DNA from 3 places in the Isoptericola sp. S6320L genome. Region 1 is predicted to be linked to each of the others. Evidence: riboswitches for the same ligand, from Rfam matches in the RefSeq annotation. Region 1 holds a riboswitch; each other region holds the start of a gene.
The links. Region 1 has a riboswitch for cyclic di-AMP ahead of MWU57_RS04375 (C40 family peptidase). Riboswitches for the same ligand answer to the same signal wherever they lie in the genome.

Region 1 (2,992 bases):
GGGAGCCCACCACGACGAGGTCGGCCGCCGCGGAGAACTCGGTGAGCAGCTCGGCTCCCGACCCGTCCAGCACGTGGCGCTTGATCTTGACGCCGGGGTGCTCCGCCTGGATGCGGTCGACGATGACGTCCAGCCCGGCCTCGACGTCGGCCAGCACCTGCTCGTGATCGATCTGGGACGGCAGCCAGGCGAGCACCCCGGCACCGGAGCCGAGCGGCACGCCGGCGACCGCGACCAGCTCGGCGTCCCACGACTCCGCCTGCCCGACGGCGTGCCGCAGGGCGACCTCGGACGTCGGCGAACCGTCGACACCGACGACGATCCGACTCACCTCGTGCACCGTGTCACCGTCGCGACGCTGCGGGTCGTCCGCGCCGGCACGGTGCGGGACCACGACCGTCGGGCAGTGCGCGTGCGCCGGGAGGGCCGAGGACACGGTCCCGAGCAACCGCTCGGTGAAACCGCCCCGGCCGCGGGTACCCACCACGGCGAGCGAGTGCTCGGAGGACATGTCGACGAGGACGCCGGCCGCGTCCCCCGTGGCGACCGTCCCCTGGACCGGGATGCCCAGCGGGGCGACCCGCGCCTCAGCCTCCGCGAGCACCGCCTTGGCTCCCTCGGCGATGGCGGTGTCGTCGAGCGCCGCATAACCACCGTCGAGCGACGCCGCCGTGAAGGAGGGCAACGAGTAGCTGCACACGATGTGCAGCCCCCACCCGACCCGCTGGGCGTACGTCGCGGCCCAGTCCAGGGCGTGCAGGCTCGCGGTCGAGCCGTCGACGCCCACCAGGACGACCTCTGGACGTGTCATGTCGCGCCTCCCGTCACGTCCGGACCTCACCGTCCGGAACCACCTTGGTTCAAGGGTAACGAAAGACGCCCGCAAGGTGTAGCAAAGGGAAGCACGACGCCCCGACGTTCACGAGGAACGTCGGGGCGTCGGTGGTGCTGCAGCCGGAAACCTCAGCCGGTGACCCGGAGGAAGGTGGGGCTGGACTGCCAGATGGCGGACTGGCGCACGACCCAGCCGCCGGGCCGCGTGGCCTCGATCTGCTGGCCGTTGCCGATGTAGATCGAGATGTGGCCGGGCGACCAGATGAGGTCACCGGGCTGTGCCTCGGCCGCCGAGACCACCGTGGTGGCCGAGGAGCCGTACATCTCGCTGGACGAACGCGGCAGCGACGTCACCCCGACCTGCGCGTACGCGTAGGTGACGAGGCCGGAGCAGTCGAAGCCCGACGGCGAGGCGCCACCGACCACGTACTTGACGCCGATGTAGCGGGCCGCGATCGAGGCGACCTGCGCTCCGCGCGAGCTGTCCGCGGCGGGAGCCGCCGGCGCCTCGGAGGTCGTCTCGGAGCTGGAGCTGGAGCTGGAGTCGATCGCGGTGCGCTCTGCGGAGCGCGACGGGGCCACCTCGCGGACGGGCTCCGGCTCGGGCTCCGGCGCCGCCTTGATCTCGGCCGCCTTGGCGATCTTGGGGGTGACCTTCTCGACGGTCATCGTGGCCTCGGCGTCCACGGTGACCACCGGGGCCGACTCGAGGGCCGTCCGCGCCTGGTCCGTCAGCGCGCCGAGGTCGACGGTGCTGAGCTTCTTGGCGGCGTCGTGGTCGACCGGCGCGGCGTGCGCTGCGGTGGCGCCACCGATGGTCGAGACCAGCAGGCCACCGGCGGTGGCCATGACGGCTGCCCGACGGCCGGCAGCCGCGGACGGCGCGGCCAGCATCGGACGACGTGCGGCACGGTGCTTGCCGCGCGCCCTGGTTGTTGCGTTCACGTGTTCCCTCTCCTGTCGCCTACGAGGTCAGCTGTCGGGTTCGGGTGGGAGAAATCACCCGGCCGCACAGCGCTTGCGCCCTGTGCGACTTCACCCCAAGGACACCGTGTCGATGCCCGGAAGTGGGTCCCCCGCTCCTGCCGGCGGTCTTGGTTCCCTGACCGGTGGCAGGACTCGGCGTCCGGTCAGGGTCCGGAAGAGTGCTCTACCGGACGGGGAAACCGTAGCGGATCCCGGCGGGCATGTCACGTTTAGGTCACGGCGACGTGCGACACGTGCCCCCTTACCCCTCCCGGGGCCTCTGGGCGCCCCGCTGAGGCCCTCGATCTCACCGCCCGGACGACTCCTCGTCGGAACGGTGTCGCCGCGCCGAGCGACCCCTGCGGGCCCCGGGACGCGACGAGGCCCCGCCGCGCACTGCGCGACGGGGCCTCGATCGGTACGACGGGGCGTCAGCCCACGCGGATGAACGTGGGGTTCGACTGCCAGATGCTGCGGAACTGGATCGTCTTGCCCGGACGCGGGGCGTCGATCTGCGTGTTGCCGCCGGCGTAGATGGCGATGTGGCCCGGGGACCAGATGAGGTCGCCCGGCTGCGCGGCGGACCGCGAGACGACGGTGCCCGAGTAGCGCTGGTCCGACGAGCTGCGCGGCAGCGAGACGCCGGCCTGCGCGAACACGTACTGCGTGAAGCCCGAGCAGTCGAAGCCGGACGGCGAGGTCCCACCGGAGACGTACGGGACGCCCACGTAGCGGGAGGCGATCGAGATGATCGTCGAGCCGTTGGCCGAGGCCGGGGCGGCCGACGTGGACGAGGACGAGGAGGACGACGTCTCGCTGCTGGTGCTGGTGTCGACGGCGGTGCGCTCGCCCGAACGGGACGGCGCGACCTCGCGGACGGGCTCCGGCTCGGGCTCGGGGGCCGCCTTGATCTCGGCCGCCTCGGCGATCTTGGCCGTGACCTTCTCGACGGTGATCTTGGCGTCGGCGTCGACGGTGACCACGGGGGCCGCCTCGAGCGCCGTGCGCGCCTGGTCGGTCAGCGCGCCGAGGTCGACGGTGCTGAGCTTGTTGGCCGCGTCGTGGTCGACCGGGGCAGCCTGGGCAGCGGTGGCGCCACCGATGGTCGACACGAGCAGACCACCAGCGGTGGCCACGACGGCGGCCCGGCGGCCGGCAGCCGCGGACGGCGCGGCCAGCATGGGACGGCGTG
Region 2 (6,595 bases), on a different contig from region 1:
CGGCTCCTTGAAGAAGAACCCGAGCGCGGCGACGGGGCCGCACTGGCCGGCCTGCTGCGCCCGGGCCAGGAGGCGGGCGAGGTCGAGGACCAGCGGCGCGGCGAGCGCGGAGTCGCAGCCCTCCCAGGTGACCTGCATGCGCATGCGGGTGCCGAGGAAGCCCTCGAACGAGACGTGGTCCCAGGCGGTCTTCCAGTCACCCATGTCGGCGACGTGGTCGATCCGGACCGGCCCGTCGACGGGGTAGCCGAGGATCGCCTCGAGCGCCATGGCCTTCGTGGCGGTCTTGCTGGCCGCGGCGGCGGGGTCCGCGAGCGTCCGGCCGTCCCCGCCCCCGAGGATGTTGAACGCCGCCCACGAGCGGACCTCGAGGGAGCGCATCGCGAACATGGGCGCCAGCGCCGACTTGAGCAGGGTCTCGCCGGTCTTGCCGTCCCGCCCCGCCCACGGCAGGTGGCGGGCCTTGGCGAGCTCTTCGAGCGCGGGCACGTGCGGGCCGGTGGACGGCGTGAACTCCACGAACGGGCAGTCGGCCCGGAACGCGGCGTAGGCGTAGAGGGACGACGGCGGCAGGGCCGCGGTCCCGGCGTCGAGGGCGCGGTCGAGCTCGTCGAGGCTGCCTATGCGGGCCGCCTCGGGCGAGGGCGGCTCCGTGCTGGAGACGTCGACGACGACGAGGTGGTCGAGGTCGTGCTCGGCCCGGAAGGACCGCAGGTCCTGCTCGAGCCGGTCGGTGGTGGCCCGGTCCGCGGCGCCGGTGGCGCCCGGGCGGACCCGGGCGTCGATCTCGGCGAGCTCGTCGAGCACCTCCGCGACCGTGCCGGGCGGCACCACGCCCGAGCGCGCGAGCTCGTGGGCCCGTTCGACCATGCTGCCGGCGAGGTCGTGCCCGCCGAACACCAGGCCGTCGAGGGCCGGCAGCCCTGCTCGGGACACTTCCTCGAGCTCCGTGACCAGACCGGTCGGCGCGGTGCCGCCCCGCGCGAGGGCGAGCGCGCCCACGGTGGCGGTCGTCGCGACCGAGCCGCGAGCGCCGATGAACCAGACACCGGTACGGGTTCCACGGACGTCGTCATCATTGACCATGTCGCGCACACTACGCGACTTCTGTTTGCTGTCAAGCAAATGTCGGGCCACTTCTGCACCCGCAGATCGTGACGCTGCGCGCCCCCCGCGCGTCAGGGCGGCGGCGCCACCGCGTCGAGCAGGACGTCGAGCGCCCGGTGCGCGGCGTCGCGCGCTCCCGCGTCGCCGTCGCGCTCCGCGAGCCACAGCGCAGCCTCGTTCATCGCGCCGGAGAGCTGAGCGGTCAGCGCGTCGAGCAGGGCCGCGGGCACCCCCGCCTCGGCGAGGGCTTCCCGCAGGTGGACGGCCGACGACTCGGCGTCCCGGGCCCGCCACTCCTGCCACCCGACGACGGCGGGCGCCTCGACGAGCAGGATGCGCACCATCCGCGGCGCGGTGATCGCGTCGAGGAACGCGTGGCTCCCGGCCCGCAGCCGGTCCGCGGGTCCGCCGTCGGCGGCCTCTGCGGCTTCGACGAGAGCCGCCGCGACCTCTCGCTGCAGGTGCGCGGTCACCGCCCGGAACAGGCCGGCCTTGCTCCCGTAGTGGTGATAGACGGCCCCCCGCGTCACCCCGCCCGCGGCGGCGACGTCGTCGAGCGCGACGGCGGCGTAGCCCCGCTCGGCGAACAGGTCGGCGGCGATCTCGACGAGACGCCGGGCCGTCTCGGCGGCGGCCGCGGCGGTGGCGCGTGGCATGGGTCCTCCTGGCATACACAGCGTATGTATAGTGGTTGACATACGCAGTGTACGTATCGAGCCGAGGAGCGCCATGACCGCCACCAGCTTCTACCCCGTCCTCATGTCCGCGGACGTGAGCGCCGCCGCCGACTTCTACCGCCGCGTCCTCGGCTTCGAGACCACGTTCGAGGCCGACTGGTACGTGAGCCTGCGTCGCGGCGCGTTCGAGCTGGCCCTGCTCGACGCCGCGCACCCCACCGTGCCCGCCGGGTTCGGCCGCCCCGTCCAGGGACTGCTGCTCAACCTCGAGGTGACCGACGTCGACGCGGAGCACCGCCGTCTGGTCGCGGAGCACGGCCTCGAGCCCGTGCTGGCGCTGCGCGACGAGGACTTCGGGCAGCGGCACTTCATCGTCGAGGCGCCCGACGGCGTCCTCGTCGACGTCATCCAGCCGATCGAGCCGTCGCCCGCGTTCGCCGCGGCCTACCGGGAGTGAGCGCTCAGTCCAGCGGGTCCCGCACGATCGGGCACGTCATGCAGTGCCCGCCACCGCGCCCGCGACCGAGCTCGGCGCCGACGATCGTGATGACCTCGACGCCCGCGCGCCGCAGCGCCGCGTTGGTGAGCGTGTTGCGGTCGTAGGTGAAGACCACCCCGGGCTCGAGCGCCACCGCGTTGTTGCCCGAGTCCCACTGCTGGCGTTCCGAGGCGTACACGTCCCCCGCCGTCTCGACCACGCGCAGCCGGTCCAGCCCCATGGCGTGGGCGACCACGTCGACGAACGGGGTGCCCCCGCGGTCCGTGACCTCCACGCCGGGCGAGCGGTCGGTCGGGCGCAGGACGTACGGGTGGATGCTGTCGACGATGGTCGGGTGCACCGTGACCAGGTCCCGGTCGGCGAACGTGAACACGGTGTCCAGGTGCATCGCCGCCCGCAGCCGCGGCATGCCGGCCACGACCACCTGCTGCGCCGCTCCGGCGTCGAACAACGCCTTGGCGAACTGGCTGATGGCCTGGCGCGACGTCCGTTCGCTCATGCCGACCAGGACGACGCCGGCACCCACCGGCATGACGTCGCCGCCCTCGAGCGTGGCCTGACCCCAGTCCTGCTCCGGGTCCCCCCACCACACCGTGGCGTCCCGGTACTCCGGGTGGAACGAGTAGATCGCCTTCATCAGCAGCGTCTCGTCCTTGCGTGCCCGCCAGTACAGCGGGTTGAGCGTGAGGCCGCCGTAGATCCAGCACGTCGTGTCCCGGGTGTACAGGGTGTTCGGCAGCGGCGGCAGCAGGTACTCCCGGGCGTCCGGCGCTTCCTGGGCGAGCGACACGTAGCCCGTGCGGTAGTCCCCCGGCAGGTCGGCCGTGGACAGCCCACCCACCAGGAACCGGGACAGCTCCTGCGGCGACAGCGAGTCGAGATAGGCGCGGGTGCCCTCCACGAGCCCGAGCCCGACCCGGTTCGGCACCACCTTGCGGTCCAGCAGCCACGACCGCGCCGCGGGCAGCGCCATCGTCTCCGCGAGCAGGTCGTGCAGCTCCACCACCTCGACGCCCCGGTTCGTCAGCTTGTTGACGAAGTCCAGGTGGTCGCGCTGGGCCGCCTCGACCCACATGACGTCGTCGAACAGCAGCTCGTCGGAGGTGGTCGGGGTCAGGCGCTCGTGCGCCAGGCCCGGCGCGCACACCAGGACCTTGCGCAGCCGGCCCACCTCGGAGTGGACGCCGTGCGTCACGGCGCCGCCCACGTGTGCAGTCATGCTTCTCCTTCGCTCACAGGGATATCCAGCCCGACACGAGCCCGACGACGCCGGCCACCGCCCCGGCCGTGACGGCCAGGAAGACGACCAGCTCGGCCGGCGCGAACACCCGCCGACCCTGCTCACGGCGCGTCATCGCGAACAGCAGCGTCGCCGGGGCGTAGAAGATGAGGGAGATCAGCAGGAACGACAGCCCCGCCGCGAAGACCAGGAACGTGGTGTAGACCGTCGCCAGCACCGCCACCACCAGGTCGGCGCGCAGCGTCGCCCGCGGGGCGCCGTCGTACGTCTCGCGCGTCGCGCGGAGCTTGAGCGCGTAGGCCGCGGCGAACAGGAACGGGATCACCGACATCGCGGCGGTGAGGTCGAGCGCGAAGTCGAACGCGTCGGCGGAGAACAGGGTGACCACCAGCACGACCTGCGACAGCAGGGTGCTGAGGAACAGGGCGTTCACCGGCACGTCCCGGTCGGTGGCGCGCGCGAGGAAGCGCGGCATGTCGCGGTCCTTGGCCGCCACGTAGAGCACCTCGGCGGCCATCAGCGTCCAGGCGAGGTAGGCACCCAGCACCGAGATGATCAGGCCGACGCTGACGAAGGCGGTCCCCCCGTCACCGACGGCGGCCTCCAGCACCCCGGCCATCGACGGCTGCCGGAGCTCGGCGATCTCCTCCACCGGCATGATCCCGTAGGACACCATCGTCACCGACGCGAACACCGCGAGCACGCTGCCGAACCCGAGCAGGGTCGCCCGACCGACGTCCTCCCGGCGGCGCGCGTGCCGCGAGTAGACGCTGGCCCCCTCCACGCCGAGGAACACGAAGACCGTCACGAGCATGGTGTCGCGCACCTGGTCGAAGAGGGACCCGTAGGACTCCCCCGCCCAGTTCCCGGCGAAGACGGCCGGGTCGAAGACGAAGACGGCGATCAGCACGAAGACGACGATCGGCACCAGCTTGGCCACGGTGACGACCCTGTTGATCGCCGTGGCCTCCTGGATCCCCCGCCGCACGAGCAGGAAGAACAGCCACAGCCCGGCGGACGACAGCGCGACCGCGAGCAGCGTGTCGCCGGCACCGAGCTGCGGGAACCACGCGCCCAGCGTGGACATGATGAGGACCCAGTAGGTCACGTTGCCGACGCAGGCGCTCGCCCAGTAGCCCGCCGCCGAGAAGAACCCCGTGTAGTCGCCGAACCCGGCCTTGGCGTAGGCGTAGACCCCGGCGTCGAGCTCCGGCTTGCGGACCGCGAGCCGCTGGAAGACCAGCGCCAGGGTGAGCATGCCCGCCCCGGCGACCGCCCAGGCGACGATCGCCCCGGCGACACCGGTCTCCTGGGCGAAGCGGCGCGGCAACGAGAACACGCCGGCACCGACCATCGACCCGACCACCATCGCGGTGAGGGTGAGCACGCCCACGCGGGTGCCCGTCGAGGGGCCAGCCCCGTCAGTCCGCTCCGCCATGTCGCCGCCCCACCCGCGCCGTCGGTCGCCGTCCTCGCGATCCTGGCAGGCGCCGAGGAGCAGCGCACCCGGAGGCGCACCGCAGGCGCACCCCGAGACACCATCCGGCATGCCGTTATCCGTTCGTGACAAACCCGGTCCCGGCGGGGTAGGTTCTGCCTACCTCGCCAGGTCGCGGGGTACGTCGCGCGGGCGCCGAGCCCTGTCACCGTGCGTCGTCGACCGAAGCAGACACGGGGCGGGGGAACCAACGACGGGCGCCACGGCGCCCTTGGGGTGAAGCCGACGCGCAGTGCGCGTCGGCCGGGTCAGTCTCCGACCCGAATCCGACAGCTAACCCCGAAGGCGACAGGAGATGACGATGACCAGGCACACCCGCGCGCCCGGCCGCACCGGCGGGGCGACCACGTCCAGCACCACCCCGACCCCGCGCCGCCGCGAGGGGGCCCGATGAGCCGGGCGCGCCGCGGCCGGCACTTCGCCGAGCCGCCCGCCCGCGCTCCCCGCGCGACCCGCTCAGCCGGTGCGACCCGCTCAGCCGGTCCGACCCGCTCGACCGGTGCCGCGCGCGCCGCCCGTCCGCCCCGCGCTGGCCGGGTCGGCGCCGGATTCGCCCTCGCGCTGGCCACCGCGTCCGCCGTCGTCGCCCCCGCCGTCCTGCCGGAGGAGGCCAACGCCGAGGGCAGCGCCACCACGACCATCGACCCGGCGACCCTGGCCGCGGCCGAGCGGGCCGTCGCCGAGCGGTCCGACGGTGCGGCCGCCTCGCGTTCCGGCACGGCCCGCGCACCACGCTCCGTGGAGGCCGTCGTCGTCGACCAGGGGGCCAAGGTGTCCCGGGACGGCGACCGCATCGACCGGGACGCGATCAAGATCGTGCCGGCCGAGCCGGCACCGGCCGCGCCGGACGAGCGCGTGCCGCCACCGGGCTGCGACCCGAGCATCGACCCTCAGGGCAGCAACGGCCGCCTCTCGACGGCCGACCTCTGCGCGCCGTGGGACGGCGCGGTGCTCCTGCGCGCCGACGCCGCGACCGCCCTCGCCGCGCTGAACGACGCGTACGTCGAGCAGTTCGGCGAGCGGATGTGCATCACGGACGGCTACCGCAGCTACGACCAGCAGGTCGTGCTCAAGGGCCTGAAGCCGGGCCTGGCGGCCACCCCGGGCACGTCGAACCACGGCTGGGGCCTGGCGATCGACATCTGCCCGGAGTCGTACTCCGGCGACCGCTGGGCCTGGCTGGCCGAGCACGGCCCCGCGGCGGGGTGGACCAACCCGGCCTGGGCCCGCCAGGGCGGTGCGGGACCCTACGAGCCGTGGCACTGGGAGTTCTCCCCCGCCGCGTAGCGGGGCGCGTCACTCCACGGTGACGGACTTCGCCAGGTTGCGCGGCCGGTCGACGTCCTCGCCGAGCGCCACGGCGGCGTGGTAGCCGAGGAGCTGGGTGGGGATCGTCAGGAGGATCGGGTCGAGCTCGACCTCGTTGCGCGGCACCTCGATCCGGGAGGTCGCCGCGTCGCCGAGCTCGACGCCCGGGTGCGTGATCGCGACGACGGCGCCACCGCGGGCCCGGATCTCCTGGGCGGCCGTGATGTTGCGCTCCACGAGGTCGTCGTCCGGGATGATCGCGACCG
Region 3 (6,595 bases), on a different contig from region 1:
TCCACGACACGGCGGAGGAACCGCCGGACAGCAGGGCGACGACCGTCTGGACCATGGGCTCGACGAAGGCGACCGCCACGACCACGACGACCGCGGCGACCTGGCCCCGCACGAGGATGCCGACCCCCAGGCCCAGCCAGGCGAACGCGACGAGGACGCACAGACCGCGCGCCCAGATCCCCAGGACGTCACCGGCCCCGAGGGCCAGCCCGGTGCCCGGTGCGGTCAGCAGCGCGGACGCGAGGCCGAGCGCCGAGACGAGCGCGAGCCCGGCACCGATCGTCGCCGCCGCCGCGGCCGTCGCGCCCACCTTGCCCAGCAGGACGCGGGTGCGCGACGGGACCACGAGCGCGGTCGGGACGATGCCGCCCGTGCGGAAGTCCGTCGTGCCGGCGAGCGCGCCCAGGATGAGCATGCACAGGGTCGCGACCCCGACGGATCCCGTGCCCGACGGCCCGTTGCCGAGCAGGTCGAGCATGCCGCGCTGGACGGAGGCGCTGCCCAGGTCCGTCAGGGCGGCCAGGTCGGGGACCAGGTCCGCGGCCGGACCGGTCGGCCCCTCGGTGGCGGCGAGCTCGTCGAGGCCCTCGAGCAGGCGGGGCAGCAGGATGGTCACCGTCTGGAGGAGCGCGGCGCCGGCGAGCGCGACGATCCCGATGATCCACGGCGACCGGGTGGAACGGAGCTTGAGCATCTCGGCACGGAACATCAGCGGACTCCTGCGGTGGTGGCGGTCAGGTCGAGGTAGACGTCCTCGAGGGAGGCGTCGCGGACGAGCTCGTCCAGCGGGCCCGCGGTGATGACCCGGCCCTGTCCGACGACGACGACGTCGTCGGCCACCTGCGTCACCTCGGCGAGGACGTGGCTGGCGAGCAGGACGGCACCGCCGCCGTCGGCGAAGGACCGCAGCATCTCGCGCAGCCAGCGCATGCCGGCCGGGTCGAGCCCGTTGGCGGGTTCGTCGAGGACGAGCACCGCCGGGTCGCCGAGGAGCGCGGCGGCCAGCCCGAGCCGCTGCCGCATCCCCAGCGAGTAGGTGCGCACCCGGCGGTCGGCGGCGGGTGTCATCGACACGATCTCCAGGACGTCGTCGACCCGGTGGGCGGGGAGCCCGGCCGCCAGGGCGAGGATCCGGAGGTGGTCCCGGCCGGTGCGGCCGGGGTGCAGGCCACCGGCGTCGAGCAGCGCGCCCACGGTCCGGGCGGGCTGGTCGAGGTCGTGGTGGCGGCGACCCTGGACGAGTGCCTCACCGGCGGTGGGTGCGGCGAGCCCGAGCAGGACGTGCAGGGTGGTGGTCTTGCCGGCGCCGTTCGGGCCGAGCAGACCGACGACGCGGCCCGGTTCGACCGTCAGGTCGACGTCGTGCACGGCGTCGAACGCTCCGTACGACTTGCGGAGCCCGGTGATCTGGATGGCGGGCACGTGATCCCCTCTCGCGTGTGGCCGGGCCGGTTCCGGCGCGGTGCTCCCAGCCTGGCCGGGGCGGTGTCGTCGTCGCTTCTGGCGGGAGGGGGAACGTGGCCTACGACTTTTGGGGGAACGCCGCACGCCCGTGCCCGGCACGGCTCGAACAGGTCGAGCCGTGCCGGGCACGGGCGTGCGGTGCGTGCGGTGCGCGTCAGACGCGGACGAACGTGGGGTTGTCCTGCCACATCTTGCGCTTGACGACGCCGACGCCGGGACGCGCCGACTCGATGATCTTGCCGTTGCCGGCGTAGATCGAGACGTGGCCCGGGGTGTAGACGATGTCACCGGGGCGGGCCTGGGACCGCGAGACCGCCTTGCCGGCCCGCTTCTGCGCGGACGTGGTGCGCGGCAGGTTCTTGCCGGTCGCCTTCTTGTACACGTACGAGGTGAAGCCGGAGCAGTCGAAGCCCGACGACGGGCTGGTGCCGCCGTAGGAGTAGCGGTAGCCGACGTACCGGTTGGCGACCTGGACGACCTTGGCCCCGCTCGTCTGCTTCGCCTTCACCCGGATGGTGCGGTGCTTCTTGACCTTGGCCAGGCCGGTGGACTTGGCGGGCACGACGGTCAGGCGGATGCGGTTCTTGCCGACGTCGTAGTGCTTCAGCAACGGCTTCATGCGCACGATGCCGTTCTTGTTGAGCTTCTTGACGTTGACCTTCTTGCCGTCGACGAAGAGCCGGACCCGGCCCTTGACCGCGTCGCCGCCCTTCGTGGCCTGGACGGTGAACCGGGGACGGGTGCTGCCCTTGCCCTGCTTGGCGGTCTTGCGCGAGACCGACACCTTGACGACGGGCTTGGAGGTCCGGGCCGTGACGAGCCCGTGGCCGGTGGTCGAGAGGCCGGCCGTCGAGGTGGCCGCCGCGGTGGACGGGGCGGGTGCTGCCGAGGCCTGGCCGGCTCCGGCGACGAGGGTGCCACCGGCGAGCGCGGCGGACAGGGCGATGGCGACGGTCGAGCGTCGCAGGCGCGGCATGCGCGCCGTGGTGGCGTCCTGCGGGCGCGCACCACTGTGGTGAGTGATGGACATGCTGACCTCTCGAGCCTGCGAGATGAGCTGTCGGATGAGGCCGAGAAGTGATGGCCCGCCGTCGTGGGACGGCTTAACCCCGAGGGCGGCACGAGTCCGCCCGAAGAACGTGGTTCTCCCGCTGCTGCCGTGGGTTCGGTGATGCCGGGCCGCCGGCAGCACTCGGCTTGCGGCCCGACCGTTCACCCCAGACGTGGGGCGACCCGCGAACGCTAACGACGGATCCCGGTCAGATCACAGTCGGATAACGGTGAGTTGCAGGGTCGTTCGCGAAGAACCCGTGAAGAAATCCGTCCGGGAGAACATCGGGGGCGAGTGCGGCAAATGCCGCTATATCTCGCCGGGCGCGGACAGATCGGCGGTCGATATGTCGTCGATGCCCGGTCCTGGCAGCTCGACGCGCGGGGCGCACCGGCACCATCGATGCAGGTCGGGCGCGGATCTTCACAACTCGGCGGCCCCTGGGCAGGCTCACTCCAGCAGGGTGCCGGTCCGCGGCGCGGCCGAGACGGTCACGCAGAGCCCGGCGCGGTCGCCCGCTTCCCACGACTCCTCGCTGGGTGTCCACAGGACCCACGTCAGGTCGTCCGCCAGCCCGGAGGCCTCCGCCCGCGCGCCGACCAGCTCGGGGGTGCACGCCCGTGCGGCGCGGGCCTGCACGACGTCGGCGCCCGGCCACACCTCGTCGACCGTCGAGTCGTGCCGCCCGACGACCTGGGCGACGTGCGCGTCTCGGCACGGCACCACCTCGACGGTGCCGACCGTCGCGGAGTCCGGCACGTCGGCCAGGCACGAGCCCAGCACGAGCTGGACGGCGTTCACCGTGCCGGGCTCCGCGACGTCGCCCGCCACCGGCTCCCAGGCCCGGTCGTGCGCGCGGTTCACGAGCCACGAGCCGCCCGCCGCCGCCACCACGACCAGCACCACCACGCCCAGCACGGACAGCACCCAGCCCCGTGCCCGACGGCGCGCGGCGGCCCGGGCGGCGGGCGTCGGCCCCCCGGGGGCGCCCCAGCGCGCCCCGTAGGCGGTCGGGTCCTCCGGCGTGGCCAGCCCACCCGCCGGGACCGGCCGGTCGACCGGGGTGCCGCCGTCGGCCCCGGGGTGGCCCGGAACCGCCGGACCGGCGGGACCTGCCGGCTCCACGGAACCTGCCGGACCTGCCGCGCCGGGGCCGGGGGAGACGAACAGCGGGTCCTCGGAGCGGTCCGGAACGTCGGTCATGGGAACAACCTAGAGCGTGCGGCTGGGTCCGCGGGTGCCGCGGTCAGCCCGCGAGGTCCAGGACGACCGGCACGTGGTCGCTCGCCCCCTTGCCCCGCCGCTCGTCCCGGTCCACGGTCACCGCCGTGACCCGGTCGCGCAGCGCCGGCGAGGCGTACGCGAAGTCGATCCGCAGCCCCTTGTTCCGCGGGAACGCGAGCTGCTGGTAGTCCCAGTACGTGTAGGTGTGCTCGGCCGGCAGGTGCTCGCGCGTCACCTCGGTGTACCCGGCGCCCTCGAACGCCGCGAACGCGGCCCGCTCCGCCGCCGAGACGTGCGTGTGGCCCTCGAACGCCGTCACGTCCCACACGTCCGTGTCCCGCGGGATCACGTTCCAGTCGCCCAGGAGCCCGACCTGCGCCGTCGGGTCGGCCGCCAGCCACCCCGCGGCCTGCGCCCGCAGCCCGTCGAGCCAGGCGAGCTTGTAGGCGTAGTGCGGGTCGGTCAGCGTGCGGCCGTGCGGCACGTACAGCGACCACACCCGCACGCCGCCGCACGTCGCGCCGATCGCGCGGGCCTCGACCCGCGGCTCCTGCCCCGGCTTGCCGAACGCCGGCTGCCCGGCGTACGACGTCTCGACCTCCTTCAGGCCCACGCGCGAGACGATCGCGACGCCGTTCCACTGGTGGTACCCGGTGTGGGCGACCTCGTAGCCCGCCGCCTCGAACGGAGCGACCGGGAGCTGGTCGTCACGGCACTTCGTCTCCTGGATCGCGAGCACGTCGATGCTCGAACGCTCCAGGAAGGCCAGCACCCGGTCCAGCCGGGTTCGCAGGGAGTTCACGTTCCACGTGGCGATACGCACGCAGGCACCCTAGGCACATAGAGTGCGGTCATGGGAACCGCGCTCGTCACCGGTGCCACCGCCGGCCTCGGACTGGAGTTCGCCTGGCAGCTCGCCACGGCGCGACACGACCTCGTGCTCGTGGCGCGCACCACCGAGCGCCTCGAACAGGTGGCCGGGCAGATCCGCGCCGCCGCTGGGGTCCAGGTGGAGGTGCTGCCCGCCGACCTCTCCGACGCCGACGACGTCGCCCGGGTCGCCGAGCGGCTCGCCGTCGCGGGGGACGAGCCGGGCGAGGACCGCCGTCCCGTGGGCCTGCTCGTCAACAACGCCGGGTTCGCCACCGCGCAGCGGTTCGTCGGGGGAGACGTCGGCACCGAGCTGGACGCCGTGGACGTCATGGTGCGCGCCGTCGTGCAGCTCAGCCACGCGGCCGTGGGGCAGATGACCGCCCGCGGGCGGGGCGCCGTCCTCAACGTCGGCTCGGTCGCCGCCCTCACCGCCGGCGGCACCTACGCCGCCGCCAAGGCCTACGTCCGGTCCTTCACCGAGGGGCTCGCCGTCGAGCTGCGGGGCTCCGGCGTGACCGCCACGGTGCTGTGCCCCGGCTTCACGCACACCGAGTTCCACGACCGCGCCGGGCTGTCGATGAGCCAGGTGCCCGACGGCGCGTGGCTCGGTGCCCCGTTCGTGGTGGCGCAGGCGCTCGCGGACGTGCGCCGCGGCGTCGTCATCTCCACGCCGTCGGTGCGCTACAAGGCGGCCTCGGCGCTGCTGCGCGTGCTGCCCCGCTCGGCCGTGCGGGCCATCGGCCACTACCGCTGACGGGTCAGTCCCGGGCGGCGCGTGCCGCGGCCTGACGTGCCGCCTCCGCCTCGGCCTGCCGTGCCGCCAGCTCGGCCTTCTCCAGCTCGCGCAGCCTCTTGCGGGCCTCCCGCACCTGCCGCTCGGCGTCCTTGCGACGGTGGGCGGCCTTCTTCACCCGGGGGTCGCCCGCGTAGGTGCGCGCCCGCGCCGCCGCCTCCTCGGCGAGCTCCCGGCTCCCGGGGTCGGTGCCCGACGGCGTCAGGGAGGCGTCGTCGTCCCCGGCGTGCGGTGCCCCGGCGCTCCCGGCGCGGTGCTCGATGAGCACGGCGATGCCGTCGAGCGTCCGGTCCAGGCCCCACTGGACGTCGTCGACCTCGTCGAGCCCGGGCGTCTGGGCGATGTAGGAGCCACGCTCGACGAGCGGTCGCAGGAAGGGGAAGCGGACCTCGTCGACCAGTGCACGCAGCGTGTCGGCGAGGCCGGCGGCGGCCGCCGCGCCGTCGTCCTCGGTGGCGGCGCGGTCGAGGTCGCGGCCGAGCGCGGCGGCGTTGCGCGTGTAGCCGTTGACCAGGAGGATCGTCGCGATCTTCTCCTCGTCCGCCAGAGGCGTCGAGCGCAGCGCGCGCAGCCCGGCGTCCGCTGCCCGCAGGTTGTTCGGCGTCAGGGGTGCGCCGGTGATCGGGATGTCCAGGACCCAGGGGTGGGCGCGGTACAGGGCGAGCGTGACCAGGGCCCACTCGCGCAGCTCGGCGCGCCAGTCGGCCGGCTCGTGCGCCGGCGGGAACTCGACGTCGATCACGGACTCCTGCATGAGGAGCAGCAGGTCGTCCTTGCTGGTGACGTACCGGTAGAGGGACATCGTGGTGAAGCCGAGGCTCTTGGCCACGCGAGCCATCGAGACGGCCCCGAGGCCGTCCGTGTCGGCGATCTCGACGGCCGCCGCGACGATGCGTTCGATGCTCAGCTCGCGCCGGGGCGCGCGCTCCGGGCGTTCGGCCACGCCCCACGCGAGGGCGAGGCCGGGAGGGAGCTCGGGTGCGTCCGTCATGGGGACATCATCGCTGACGGCCGCCCCGGCGAGCGGGCCGACCGCCGGCGAACCGTCTCACCGAGCCCTGCGGCGCCGGTAGAGGAGGCTCCCCGCCACGAGGCTGACGGCCAGGAAGCCGGTGAGCCAGGCGCACGCCGCCAGGAGCGTGGACGTCTCGAGGTTCCCCGTCAGCAGTCCGCGCACCGTCTCGATGATC

Region 2: it holds a riboswitch for cyclic di-AMP, as region 1 does, so the genes downstream of both, MWU57_RS06795 (M15 family metallopeptidase) here and MWU57_RS04375 (C40 family peptidase) in region 1, are expected to answer to the same signal.
Region 3: it holds a riboswitch for cyclic di-AMP, as region 1 does, so the genes downstream of both, MWU57_RS11505 (C40 family peptidase) here and MWU57_RS04375 (C40 family peptidase) in region 1, are expected to answer to the same signal.

The regions. Positions count from the first base shown of each region.
Region 1 covers NZ_JALKAT010000005.1:161-3,152, forward strand. Annotated here, with positions in the region: gene MWU57_RS04370 (universal stress protein) at 1-811, opposite strand, end outside; gene MWU57_RS04375 (C40 family peptidase) at 964-1,779, opposite strand; cyclic di-AMP (ydaO/yuaA leader) riboswitch at 1,780-1,969, opposite strand; gene MWU57_RS04380 (C40 family peptidase) at 2,232-2,992, opposite strand, start outside.
Region 2 covers NZ_JALKAT010000008.1:60,529-67,123, forward strand. Annotated here, with positions in the region: gene MWU57_RS06770 (inositol-3-phosphate synthase) at 1-1,086, opposite strand, end outside; gene MWU57_RS06775 (TetR/AcrR family transcriptional regulator) at 1,179-1,763, opposite strand; gene MWU57_RS06780 (VOC family protein) at 1,837-2,241, shown strand; gene MWU57_RS06785 (arginine deiminase) at 2,246-3,502, opposite strand; gene MWU57_RS06790 (basic amino acid/polyamine antiporter) at 3,516-4,961, opposite strand; cyclic di-AMP (ydaO/yuaA leader) riboswitch at 5,172-5,323, shown strand; gene MWU57_RS06795 (M15 family metallopeptidase) at 5,412-6,308, shown strand; gene glmS (glutamine--fructose-6-phosphate transaminase (isomerizing)) at 6,318-6,595, opposite strand, start outside.
Region 3 covers NZ_JALKAT010000019.1:31,966-38,560, forward strand. Annotated here, with positions in the region: gene MWU57_RS11495 (hypothetical protein) at 1-709, opposite strand, end outside; gene MWU57_RS11500 (ABC transporter ATP-binding protein) at 709-1,422, opposite strand; gene MWU57_RS11505 (C40 family peptidase) at 1,619-2,494, opposite strand; cyclic di-AMP (ydaO/yuaA leader) riboswitch at 2,496-2,640, opposite strand; gene MWU57_RS11510 (septum formation family protein) at 2,966-3,718, opposite strand; gene MWU57_RS11515 (exodeoxyribonuclease III) at 3,762-4,562, opposite strand; gene MWU57_RS11520 (SDR family oxidoreductase) at 4,593-5,366, shown strand; gene MWU57_RS11525 (TetR/AcrR family transcriptional regulator) at 5,371-6,396, opposite strand; gene MWU57_RS11530 (ABC transporter permease) at 6,454-6,595, opposite strand, start outside.